DNA from 3 places in the Amycolatopsis sp. NPDC049868 genome. Region 1 is predicted to be linked to each of the others. Evidence: riboswitches for the same ligand, from Rfam matches in the RefSeq annotation. Region 1 holds a riboswitch; each other region holds the start of a gene.
The links. Region 1 has a riboswitch for S-adenosylmethionine ahead of ACIBTM_RS27090 (aminotransferase class V-fold PLP-dependent enzyme). Riboswitches for the same ligand answer to the same signal wherever they lie in the genome.
Positions count from the first base shown of each region.

Region 2: another riboswitch for S-adenosylmethionine. It lies ahead of thrC (threonine synthase); the one in region 1 lies ahead of ACIBTM_RS27090 (aminotransferase class V-fold PLP-dependent enzyme).
Region 3: another riboswitch for S-adenosylmethionine. It lies ahead of ACIBTM_RS04640 (methionine ABC transporter ATP-binding protein); the one in region 1 lies ahead of ACIBTM_RS27090 (aminotransferase class V-fold PLP-dependent enzyme).

Region 1 is NZ_JBITKV010000007.1:7,981-11,226, forward strand. It holds gene ACIBTM_RS27080 (potassium/proton antiporter) at 1-954, shown strand, start outside; gene ACIBTM_RS27085 (M23 family metallopeptidase) at 1,086-1,769, shown strand; SAM riboswitch class IV at 1,898-2,012, shown strand; gene ACIBTM_RS27090 (aminotransferase class V-fold PLP-dependent enzyme) at 2,045-3,246, shown strand, end outside.
Region 2 is NZ_JBITKV010000013.1:12,394-15,639, reverse strand. It holds gene ACIBTM_RS37095 (ComEC/Rec2 family competence protein) at 1-156, shown strand, start outside; gene thrC (threonine synthase) at 176-1,441, opposite strand; SAM riboswitch class I at 1,454-1,586, opposite strand; gene holA (DNA polymerase III subunit delta) at 1,722-2,705, shown strand; gene rpsT (30S ribosomal protein S20) at 2,758-3,018, opposite strand.
Region 3 is NZ_JBITKV010000001.1:939,050-942,295, forward strand. It holds gene ACIBTM_RS04635 (4-(cytidine 5'-diphospho)-2-C-methyl-D-erythritol kinase) at 1-401, opposite strand, end outside; gene ACIBTM_RS04640 (methionine ABC transporter ATP-binding protein) at 523-1,533, opposite strand; SAM riboswitch class I at 1,748-1,838, opposite strand; gene rsmA (16S rRNA (adenine(1518)-N(6)/adenine(1519)-N(6))-dimethyltransferase RsmA) at 2,085-2,921, opposite strand; gene ACIBTM_RS04650 (GNAT family N-acetyltransferase) at 2,962-3,246, shown strand, end outside.

The sequences.
Region 1 (3,246 bases):
GACTGGTCGCTGCCGCTGCTGGTGGTCTACGAACTCGCCGCCGGGCTGGTGATCGGGCTGGCGTTCGGCTGGGGCGGGGCGTTCGCGCTGCGCCGGGCGGCGCTTCCCGCCACCGGTCTGTACCCGCTGGCCACCGTCGCGGTTTGCGTCGTGGCGTATTCGAGCGGGCAGCTCGCCCACGCGTCGGGGCTGCTCGCCACCTACGTCGCGGCCCTGGTGCTGGGGAACTCGAAGCTGCCGCACCGGTCGGACACGCTGTCCTTCGCCGAAGGGCTCGGCTGGCTCGCGCAGATCGGCCTGTTCGTGCTGCTCGGCCTGTTCGCCTCGCCGGGCAGGATCTTCGAGAGCCTGGTCCAGGGCCTCGTCGCGGGGGCGGTCGTGTTGCTGCTCGCCCGCCCGCTGTCGGTGGTCCTGTCGGCGCTGCCGTTCAAGATCCCCTGGCGGGAACAGGTGTTCCTGTCCTGGGCAGGGCTGCGCGGTGCGGTTCCGATCGTGCTCGCGCTGATCCCGCTGTCGTCCGGCGTGCCCGGTGCGCAGGAGCTGGTCGACGCGGTGTTCGTGCTGGTCATCGTGCTGACGCTGCTCCAAGGGGCGACGCTGACCCCGCTCGCGAGAGTGCTCGGGCTGGCCCGGCACGCCGAAGCGCACGAGATCGACGTCGACTCCGCGCCGCTCGACGAGATGGGTGCGGAACTCCTGCAGGTCCGGATCAACACCGGGTCGAAGATGCACGGCGTCTACCTGGCCGAGCTGCGGCTGCCGGTGGGGGCGACGATCAGCCTCCTCGTCCGCGACGGCGCCGGCTTCACGCCGAACAAGAACACCCGGCTTCAGGAACGCGACCAGTTACTCGTCGTGACCACCGCCGAAGTCCGTGACGCGGCGGAACGACGCCTGCGGGCCGTCGACCGCGCGGGCCGCCTCGCCAGGTGGAAGGGCGAATCCGGCCAGTAGGTCACGAGCCGATACCAGCTGTTCGTCGGTTGATCTCAGAAAATTCTTCCCTTTCGTACTCCTTTTGGATTACTTTCCCCGCAATCGACTCCATCGAATGGGTGAGTGTCACGGGGTAAGGAGTACGCAAGGTGACGAAACGTCCTGTGCGGTTCGCTGGTCTGGGGGTCACTGCGGCACTCGTCGGAGTGATTCTCTCGGCCCCGACGGCGACAGCGGCCGGTGCCTTTCCCGCGTTCGGGCTGCCCTTCGACACGGGCCAGTCGGTCTACTCGGCGGGGATCCACTCGGACAACGGGAACTCCGGCGTGAAGAACGCCATCGACTTCAGCCCCGGTGACAAGACCGTTCGTGCCCCGCTGGCGGGCACCGTCCGGATCCAGCACTGCTCCGGCGGCGACTGGGTGACCGTCGATCACGACGGCGGCTGGCGCACCGGGTACTACCACATGGAGAACATTTCGGTCACCGACGGCCAGAAGGTCGCCCCGGGCGACGCACTCGGCCGGACCGGCAACGCGCTGCCCTGCGGTGGCAGCAGCACCGGCGCCCACGTGCACTTCACCTTGTGGACCCTGCCCACGGCCGCCGCCCAGAGCGGCGACTCGCGCGACTTCGGGGTCGGCGCGGGCAACTGGAACGGCAAGTCCTACGACGAGGTCTCGACCAAGGTCGCCGAGGCCTACGGCGAGGCGGTCGACGGCAAGACCTTCGGCGGCTGGCAGTTCACCGCGGGCACCGATCAGTACTCGGGTACCGCGACGGAGGTCTCCTCCCGCGCGACCATCGGACTGCCCGGCCGATTCCGGGTCTGACCTGCCGTTGCCCGGCGCGGCGCGGCGCCGGGCAGCGGTGCTTCCCGCTCACTGGTCACGTGAGCGGCGTCTCAAGATGCGGACGAGGGCTGGCTCGATCGCCCGCCCATCCGCTAACTTCGTCCGTAGGTCACGAGTGTCAGCGTCAAGCCCCGGCTAGCTGACCGGCAACCCTCCTTCCGCGGTGGGGTGCCCCGGGTGAGGACCTGGCTCGTCGCGTGGTGCGGCGGGCAAGCGCGGGATCCTCGTCGGGTCCCCTGGCCCGGAGGATGACCATGACCCTCGCTCTCGAACGCACCGGCACCCCTGCTGAAACCGTTGCCACGCACGAAATTCCGACGGTCGCCTGCGCCGATCTGCGGGTTCCGCTGGTCACCGGCGGCGACATCGGCTACGCCAACCTCGATCACGCGGCGAGCGCACCCTGTCTGGACAAGGTGCGGGCCGCGGTCGACGAGTTCCTGCCCTGGTACGCCAGCGTGCACCGCGGGGCCGGGTTCGCCTCGCAGGTCTCCACCAAGCTCTACGAGCGCACACGCGGAATCCTGCGGGACTTCGTCGACGCGCGATCGACCGACACCGTCGTGTTCACCCGCAACACCACCGATTCCTTCAACCTTCTCGCCCGCAGCCTGCCGAAGCACACGTCGGTCGTCGTATTCGACACCGAGCACCACGCCGCGCTGCTGCCGTGGAAGGGGCCGAACGTCCGCCGGATCGAGACGCCACGCACCCGCCTCGCCGCTGTGTCCGCTGTGGACGAAGCGCTCGCGGACTGCCCGCAGGGGCCGCGGCTGGTCGTGCTCACCGGCGCGTCCAACGTGACCGGGGAACTGTTGCCGGTCAAGGAGATCGCGGCCGTCGCGCGGCGGCACGGCGCCCGGGTCGCGCTCGACGCGGCACAGCTCGCGCCGCACCGGAAGATCTCGGTGCGCGAACTGGACGTGGACTACGTCGCGCTGTCGGGCCACAAGCTGTACGCGCCCTTCGGTGCCGGCGCGCTGATCGGCCGCGCGGACTGGCTGCGCGCGGCCCAGCCGTACCTCGCCGGCGGCGGCGCGACGAAGCTCGTCAGCCGTGAATCCGTGGTCTGGAATTCCGGACCTGAGCGGCACGAAGCCGGTTCGCCCAACACGGTCGGCGTCTACGCGCTCGGGGTCGCCTGCGAGACCCTGGCCGCGAACTGGGACGGCATCGTCGCCCATGAGGAGGAACTGCTCGCGCGGTTGCGTCGCGGCCTCGCCGCCATTCCCGGCTTCGCCGAACTGCGCTTGTTCGACGCGCCTGTCGACCGCGTCGGCACGCTCAGCTTCGTCGTCGACGGCTTCGACCCCGGCTGGCTCGCCGCGGTCCTTTCCGCGGAGTACGGCATCGGTGTGCGGGACGGCGCGTTCTGCGCGCACGTGGCGACCAAGCGGCTGATCGCCGTCGCCGGTTCGACGGGCCAGCAGGCCGTGCGCGTCAGCCTCGGCCTCGG
Region 2 (3,246 bases), on a different contig from region 1:
TACGATCATCCGAACAAGTCCACTTTGGACAATCTGGTGGCCGTCGGCGCGTCGGTCGCCAGGACGGACACGGACGGCGACACCGCGGTGGTCGCCGACGCGCGAGGCCTCGCCCTGGTACGGCGGGGTGAGCCCCGGGGCCCGCCTCGTTCCTGAGGCGGGCCCCGGCGGAAACTCAGATACCCAGAGCTTCGCGGACCGCGTCGGCCGAGGCGCTGACGGTGGCCTTCGGGCCGATCTTGTCCTCGACGGCGTCAAGGGTCTTGAGGCCGTCGCCGGTGATCAGGAGGACGATCTCTTCGTCCGGGTTGAGCTTGCCGGTCTCGATGAGCTTCTTGGCCGTCGCGACGGTGACCCCGCCCGCGGTCTCGGTGAAGATGCCCTCGGTGCGCGCGAGCAACCGGATGCCCTCGACGACCTCCTCGTCGGTGACGTCTTCGATCGCACCGCCGGTGCGGTTGACCACATCGAGGACGTAGGGACCGTCGGCCGGGTTCCCGATCGCCAGCGACCGGGCGATCGTGTCCGGCTTGACCGGCTGGACGACATCGTGACCGGCGCGGAAGGCCGCCGAGACGGGGGAGCAGCCGGTGGCCTGCGCGCCGAACACCTTGTACGGCGTCTCGTCGACGAGGCCGAGCTGACCGAACTCGCGGAAACCCTTGTCCACCTTGGTGAGCTGGGAACCGGAGGCGATCGGCACCACGATCTGGGAGGGAAGCCGCCAGCCGAGCTGTTCGGCGACCTCGAAGGCCAGCGTCTTGGAGCCTTCCGAGTAGTAGGGCCGGACGTTCACGTTCACGAACGCCCAGCTCTCCTGCTCGGCGGCGAGCTGGGTGGCGAGCCGGTTCACGTCGTCGTAGTTGCCGTCGACCGCGATCAGGTCTCCGTCGTACACGGCGGTGGTGAGGATCTTGGCGCGTTCGAGGGTTTTCGGGATCAGCACGACCGACCGCCAGCCGGCGCGGGCCGCCGCGGCGGCGACGGCGTTGGCCAGGTTGCCGGTCGACGGACAGGCCAGCACGTCGAACCCGAATTCGCGGGCGGCGGCCAGCGCGACGGCGACCACGCGGTCCTTGAACGAGTGGGTGGGGTTCCCGGTGTCGTCCTTGACCCAGACCTTCTTGACGCCCAGGGCTTTCGCGAGCCTGTCGGCTTGGATGAGCCGGGTGGCGCCGGGTTCGGTGTTGGGGATTTCTTCGACGTTCGACGGAACGGGAAGGAGCTTCTTGTAGCGCCAGATGTTCTTCGGCCCGGCTTCGATGTCCTCGCGGCGCACGCGGCCGAAGTCGTAGGCGACCTCGAGCGGCGAGAAGTCCTCGGCGGAAACGAATTCGGGGGCGAGCGGCTGCCGGTGTCCCTCTTCCTTCGACACCAGTTCGACGGCCGGTCCGAGATCCGGGGTCTTGGTGGTGGAGGTCGTGCCGAGGGTTGCGGTCATCGCGAGGTTCCTTCCTCATCTGCCCCGCCATGGCGGGCCGGAATTGGCACCGTGTTCGTCAGCTACCCCGCGATCGCGGGATGACAGGCTGACGCCGGTTGCCGGGGCTTCATCGGGCCGTTCCCTCTGCCCCTCTGGATGAGCGGTATTCGATTGTCGGCACGCGTGTGATCGCGTCGCCTCGCCAACACCGTACGACATGAGGCTCCCGTGGGGCCACCGCGCCCGGAACACATCACCGGACAAAGCACACGAGAGGAGGAGTGGCAGGATCGTCACCGTGACGACGCAAGCTTCCGCCCCATCGCCGCTGGTCCTGGTTCTCGGTGAGGAAGAGCTGCTGATCGAACGTGCGGTCCGCAGCGCTTCGGACGCGGCCAAAGCGGCCGATCCGACGGCGGATCTCACCCGGATCCGGGTGTCGGACCTCACAGTCCCGGCACTGGCGGAAATGGTCAGCCCCTCGCTGTTCGCCGAGGGCAGGGTGATCGTCCTCGAATCCGCGCACGACATCTCGCAGGAGCTCGCCGACGGGGTGATGGCCTACGTCAAGGCGCCCGCCGACGGCATCGTGCTCGTCGTCGTGCACAGCGGAGGCGGCCGGAGCAAGGCCGCGAAGGGGCTTCCCGCCGCCTTGAAGAAGGCGGGTGCGGAGGTCGTCGAGTGCCCGAAGCTGACCAAGGCCGCTGAGCGGGAATCCTTTGTCCGCAACGAGGTTCGCCGGGTCGGCGGGAAGATCGACGGCGCGGCCGTGCTCGCGTTGATCGACGCCGTCGGTTCGGATCTGCGCGAGCTGTCTTCGGCGGCGACCCAGCTGGTCGCGGACGCCGGCGGGGCGGTCGACGAGCAGGCGGTCCGGCGCTACCACCGTGGCCGCGCGGACGTGAACGGTTTCGCCGTCGCCGAGAAGGCCGTGGCCGGTGACAAGGCGGCGGCGCTGGAGTCGCTGCGCTGGGCGATGCAGCTGGGCGTACCGCATGTGCTGGTCGCGGACGCGCTCGCCGACGCCGTCCGGACGATCGCACGGGTGTCCGGCGCCGGTCGCGGGAACCCGAACCAGATGGCGGGCGAGCTGGGGATGCCGCCCTGGAAGGTGCGCAAGGCCCAGGGGCAGGCCCGCGGCTGGGGTCAGGACGGCCTGGCCACCGCGATGCGGGTGGTCGCCCGGCTCAACGCCGAGGTCAAGGGGGTCGCGGCCAATCCGGAGTACGCCTTGGAGCGTGCCGTCCTGGAGGTCGTCGACGCCCACGGCACAAGCCGCTGAGAACGGCGAAGGGCCCCGGCGACGCGAGTCGCCGGGGCCCTTCGAAAGCCGATCAGAGAGAGTTCGCGCGCTTCGCGAGCGCGGACTTCTTGTTGGCGGCCTGGTTGGCGTGGAGAACGCCCTTGGTCACGGCCTTGTCGAGCTTCTTGGCCGCGTCCTTCTGCAGCTCCAGGGCCTTGGCCTTGTCGCCGGCGTCGGCGGCCTCGCGGAACTTGCGGATCGCGGTCTTCACCGAGGACCGGATCGCCTGGTTGCGCTGACGCGCCTTCTCGTTGGTGGTGATGCGCTTGATCTGCGACTTGATGTTGGCCACGGGGGCGCTCCTCTTGAATCTCTCGGTGGTTTCACCGCCGCGCTGTGACCGGCCCTGCGTGCTCGTGGGAGCGGCGCGGGTTTCCTCCATGACGGAATGCCACACGACGGTGAAGGGCAAGCTTAACAGCCGTCCCGGCGCGGCTCGCGGCAGCCTCGGGAGGGGTGCTTGCGGTACGGTGAAGATCGTAGTGCCTAGGGTTCCGCCGCCTGCCCGTTCAGCGAAAAC
Region 3 (3,246 bases), on a different contig from region 1:
TCTCGGGAGATGTCGAGCTTCCACAGCGACGCGAGCCCCACCAGGGTCGCGGCCGCGTCGGCACTGCCTCCGGCCATCCCGCCCGCTACCGGAATGCCCTTGCGCAGCACCACCCTGACCTTGGACTCACCGTCCGCCTTGCCGACGTGGGCTGCCAGCGCCTGCGCCGCCTTCCAGGCGAGGTTGTTGGCCCCAGTAGGCACGGTGCCTTCGCCTTCGCCGTAGACCTCGACGCCGGGCTCCTCGGTGACCGCGACGGTCACCTCGTCCGTCAAGGAAAGCGCCTGGAACACGGTCACCAGCTCGTGGTAACCGTCCGGGCGTACGTCACCGACCGACAGGTGCAGGTTGACCTTGGCGGGAACCCTGACGGTTACTGGGGGCGGTACGACGGCGAGCACCCGTCAAGCCTACGTGGCCGCTCCGCTTGCGCCGTCACCAGGAGAAAGAGAACAGGACGAGTCGGACACGAACGGGCCGCCCCGGACGGATTTCGTCCTGAACGGCCCGTTCGCGGAGGAATCAGGCAGCGACACCCTGCGGTCCGCGGACCGGGTGGGTCACGTGGCCGCCACGTTCGGAGATCCAGGCGAGCGCCGCGTCCGCGCGCTCACCGCGCACACCGAGACGGAAACGGCCGACCGGCGTGTCGCCGATCCGGGTCAGGCCGCCGCCGATCGTGGCGAGTTCGACGTCGAAACGACCGGCGGCCTCCGGGAGCAGCGCACCGACCGAGGCGAAGCCGACGAGCACGACGTCCACCGCGCGGTCGTATTTCGAGGCCTGCGCCCGCCCGGTCTCGATCGCGGGAAGCAGCGCCTGCGCGGTACGGCTGTTCGGGTCGGAGACCAGGTCGAGCACGGTTCCGCGTTCGACGATCGCGCCGGCCTCCAGAACCGCGACGTCGTCGCAGACACGGCGAACGACGCTGGCGTCGGGAGTGGTGAGCAGCACGGTGACGCCAAGCTCGGCACGTGCCCGGTCGAGCACGGTCAGGACCGCGCCGGACTCCTCGGACTGCACGCCCGCGGTCGGGTCGTCGGCCAAGAGCACGGACGGCCCGGCGGCCAGCGCCTTGGCGATGGCCACTCGGCGCAGCTGCCCTTCGGAGAGGTCGCCCGGTCGCTGCCCCGCCCGAGGGGTGAGGCCGACCAGGTCGAGCAGATTGCCGACCCGGTTGCGACGCTGCGGCCCGTCGAGACCGAGCTGTTCGAGCGGCGAAGCGATGTTGCCGGCGATGGTGCGCTCGGCGAGCAGCTCCGGTTTGGTGCTCACGACACCGACCTGCCGCCGGATTTCGCGCAGACGGCGTCCGTCGAGGGTCCCCGTGTTGAGGCCGTCGAGGCGGACGACGCCACGGTCGGGCCGCTCCTGAAGGCCGATGCAACGAGCGAGGGTCGACTTGCCGGAGCCGGTCGGGCCGACGACTCCGAACAGCGAGCCCGCCTGGATGTCCACGCTCACATCGCGCAACGCGACGACGGGATTTCCGTTGAGAGGAAAGGATTTGGACAGATTTTCGACAGTGATCACGAGAGGCTCCATGCAAATGGGGCGCTGCTTCTTTCGAGCGCGCCGACCGTCACCGAGTGACCGTCCGTGAACGGACGGTCTTCAGAGGTAAGGGAGAAAGGACTCAGGCAGTAACGGTGGAGCGTCGACACGCACTTACCGTGCGGCGACCTTCATCGACGACACGTCGCCTGGTCAGCAGGAGCGGGTGGGTGACCCTGTTCATTAGGCACAGCCTCCATCGGTCCTGGCTGTAGCACCTGCCCTGTGGAGGGTGGTTGCTGCGACTTCGGCGAGCCAGGTCTCTCAGTCGCTCGGGATGGCTCACTGAGTAAAACCGATCCCACTGGATGAAAGCAAGCACGTAGGCGCAGATCACACGTCTGGTCGCGTCCATTATACAGGATCAGCGGTCCATATAATGGAACAAGGCGCGCGCCTCCGACTTGCGTCAGGCGCACTACCTGCTAAGACAACGCAGGCTCACACAGATCGAGAAGAAGCCTTACGCACTCGTGCTGACCTGGCCCGGCGGGCGTCCGAGCGTTGCCGGTCACACCTGAAGCAGGCGGTCAGCCGACGGCCGCGGCGATCCGCGCGAACTGGTGAACGTCCAGCTGCTCACCGCGGGTCTTGGGGTCGATACCCGCCTTCTCGAGCAGTTCCCCCGCGCGTTCGGCGGAACCGGCCCATGACGCCAACGCGGCACGCAAAGTCTTCCGCCGCTGGGAGAAGGCGGCGTCGACCACCGCGAACAATCGCTCCCGGTCCACGGACCACACCACATCGCCCCGCTCGAAAGCGACCAGCGCGGAGTCCACGTTCGGAACGGGCCAGAACACCGCGCGAGGCACCGCGGCGACCTTACGCGCCTTTCCGTACCACGCGAGCTTGACGCTTGGCACGCCATAAGTCCGGCTCCCCGGGCCGGCCGCCATCCGGTCCGCGACCTCGGTCTGGACCATCACGAGGCCACTGGTCAGCGACGGCAGTTCGGCAAGCAGGTGAAGCACGACCGGAACCGCGACGTTGTACGGCAGATTCGCGACGAGCGCCGTCGGACGCGCGGGCAGGTCGTCCGCCGTGATCCGCAACGCGTCCGCACCGACGACCGTCAGTCGTTCGGCCCCGCCCCGTTCGGCCACAGTGTCAGGCAATCGTCCCGCCAGGACGGGATCGATTTCGACCGCGACGACCTCGGCGCCGGTCGCGAGCAGTCCGAGGGTCAACGAGCCGAGGCCCGGCCCGACCTCCAGCACGACGTCGCCTTCGCCGACCCCCGAAAGGTCGACGATACGTCGCACCGTGTTCGGATCGTGCACGAAGTTCTGGCCGAGCTTCTTGGTCGGACGTACGTCCAGCTCGGCCGCCAGCGCCCTGATCTCCGCAGGACCGAGCAGTTCAGTCACCCGACGATCGTAGCCAGCCCCGGTAGGCCACGATTGGCCGGTGGACGACGTCGTACTCGAAGGCGAAAAAGTCCGGCTGCGCGACTGGAGGCCGGACGACCTCCGACCGCTTCGCGACCTACTCGATCCCATGCGGCCTTGGCACGAAACGAACGGCCCCTACTTCGGCACCCCGAGCGCGGCGGTCGCCGACTCGGCGGCACGCGAACTCACCACCACCAAGGCCGAGCCCTCCGATCCCCGCACCAGTCTCGCCGTATGCGCTCTGAGGGACGGCAGGTTGATCGGCAGGGTCAGCTGGTACTGGGAAAGCAGAGAGACCGAC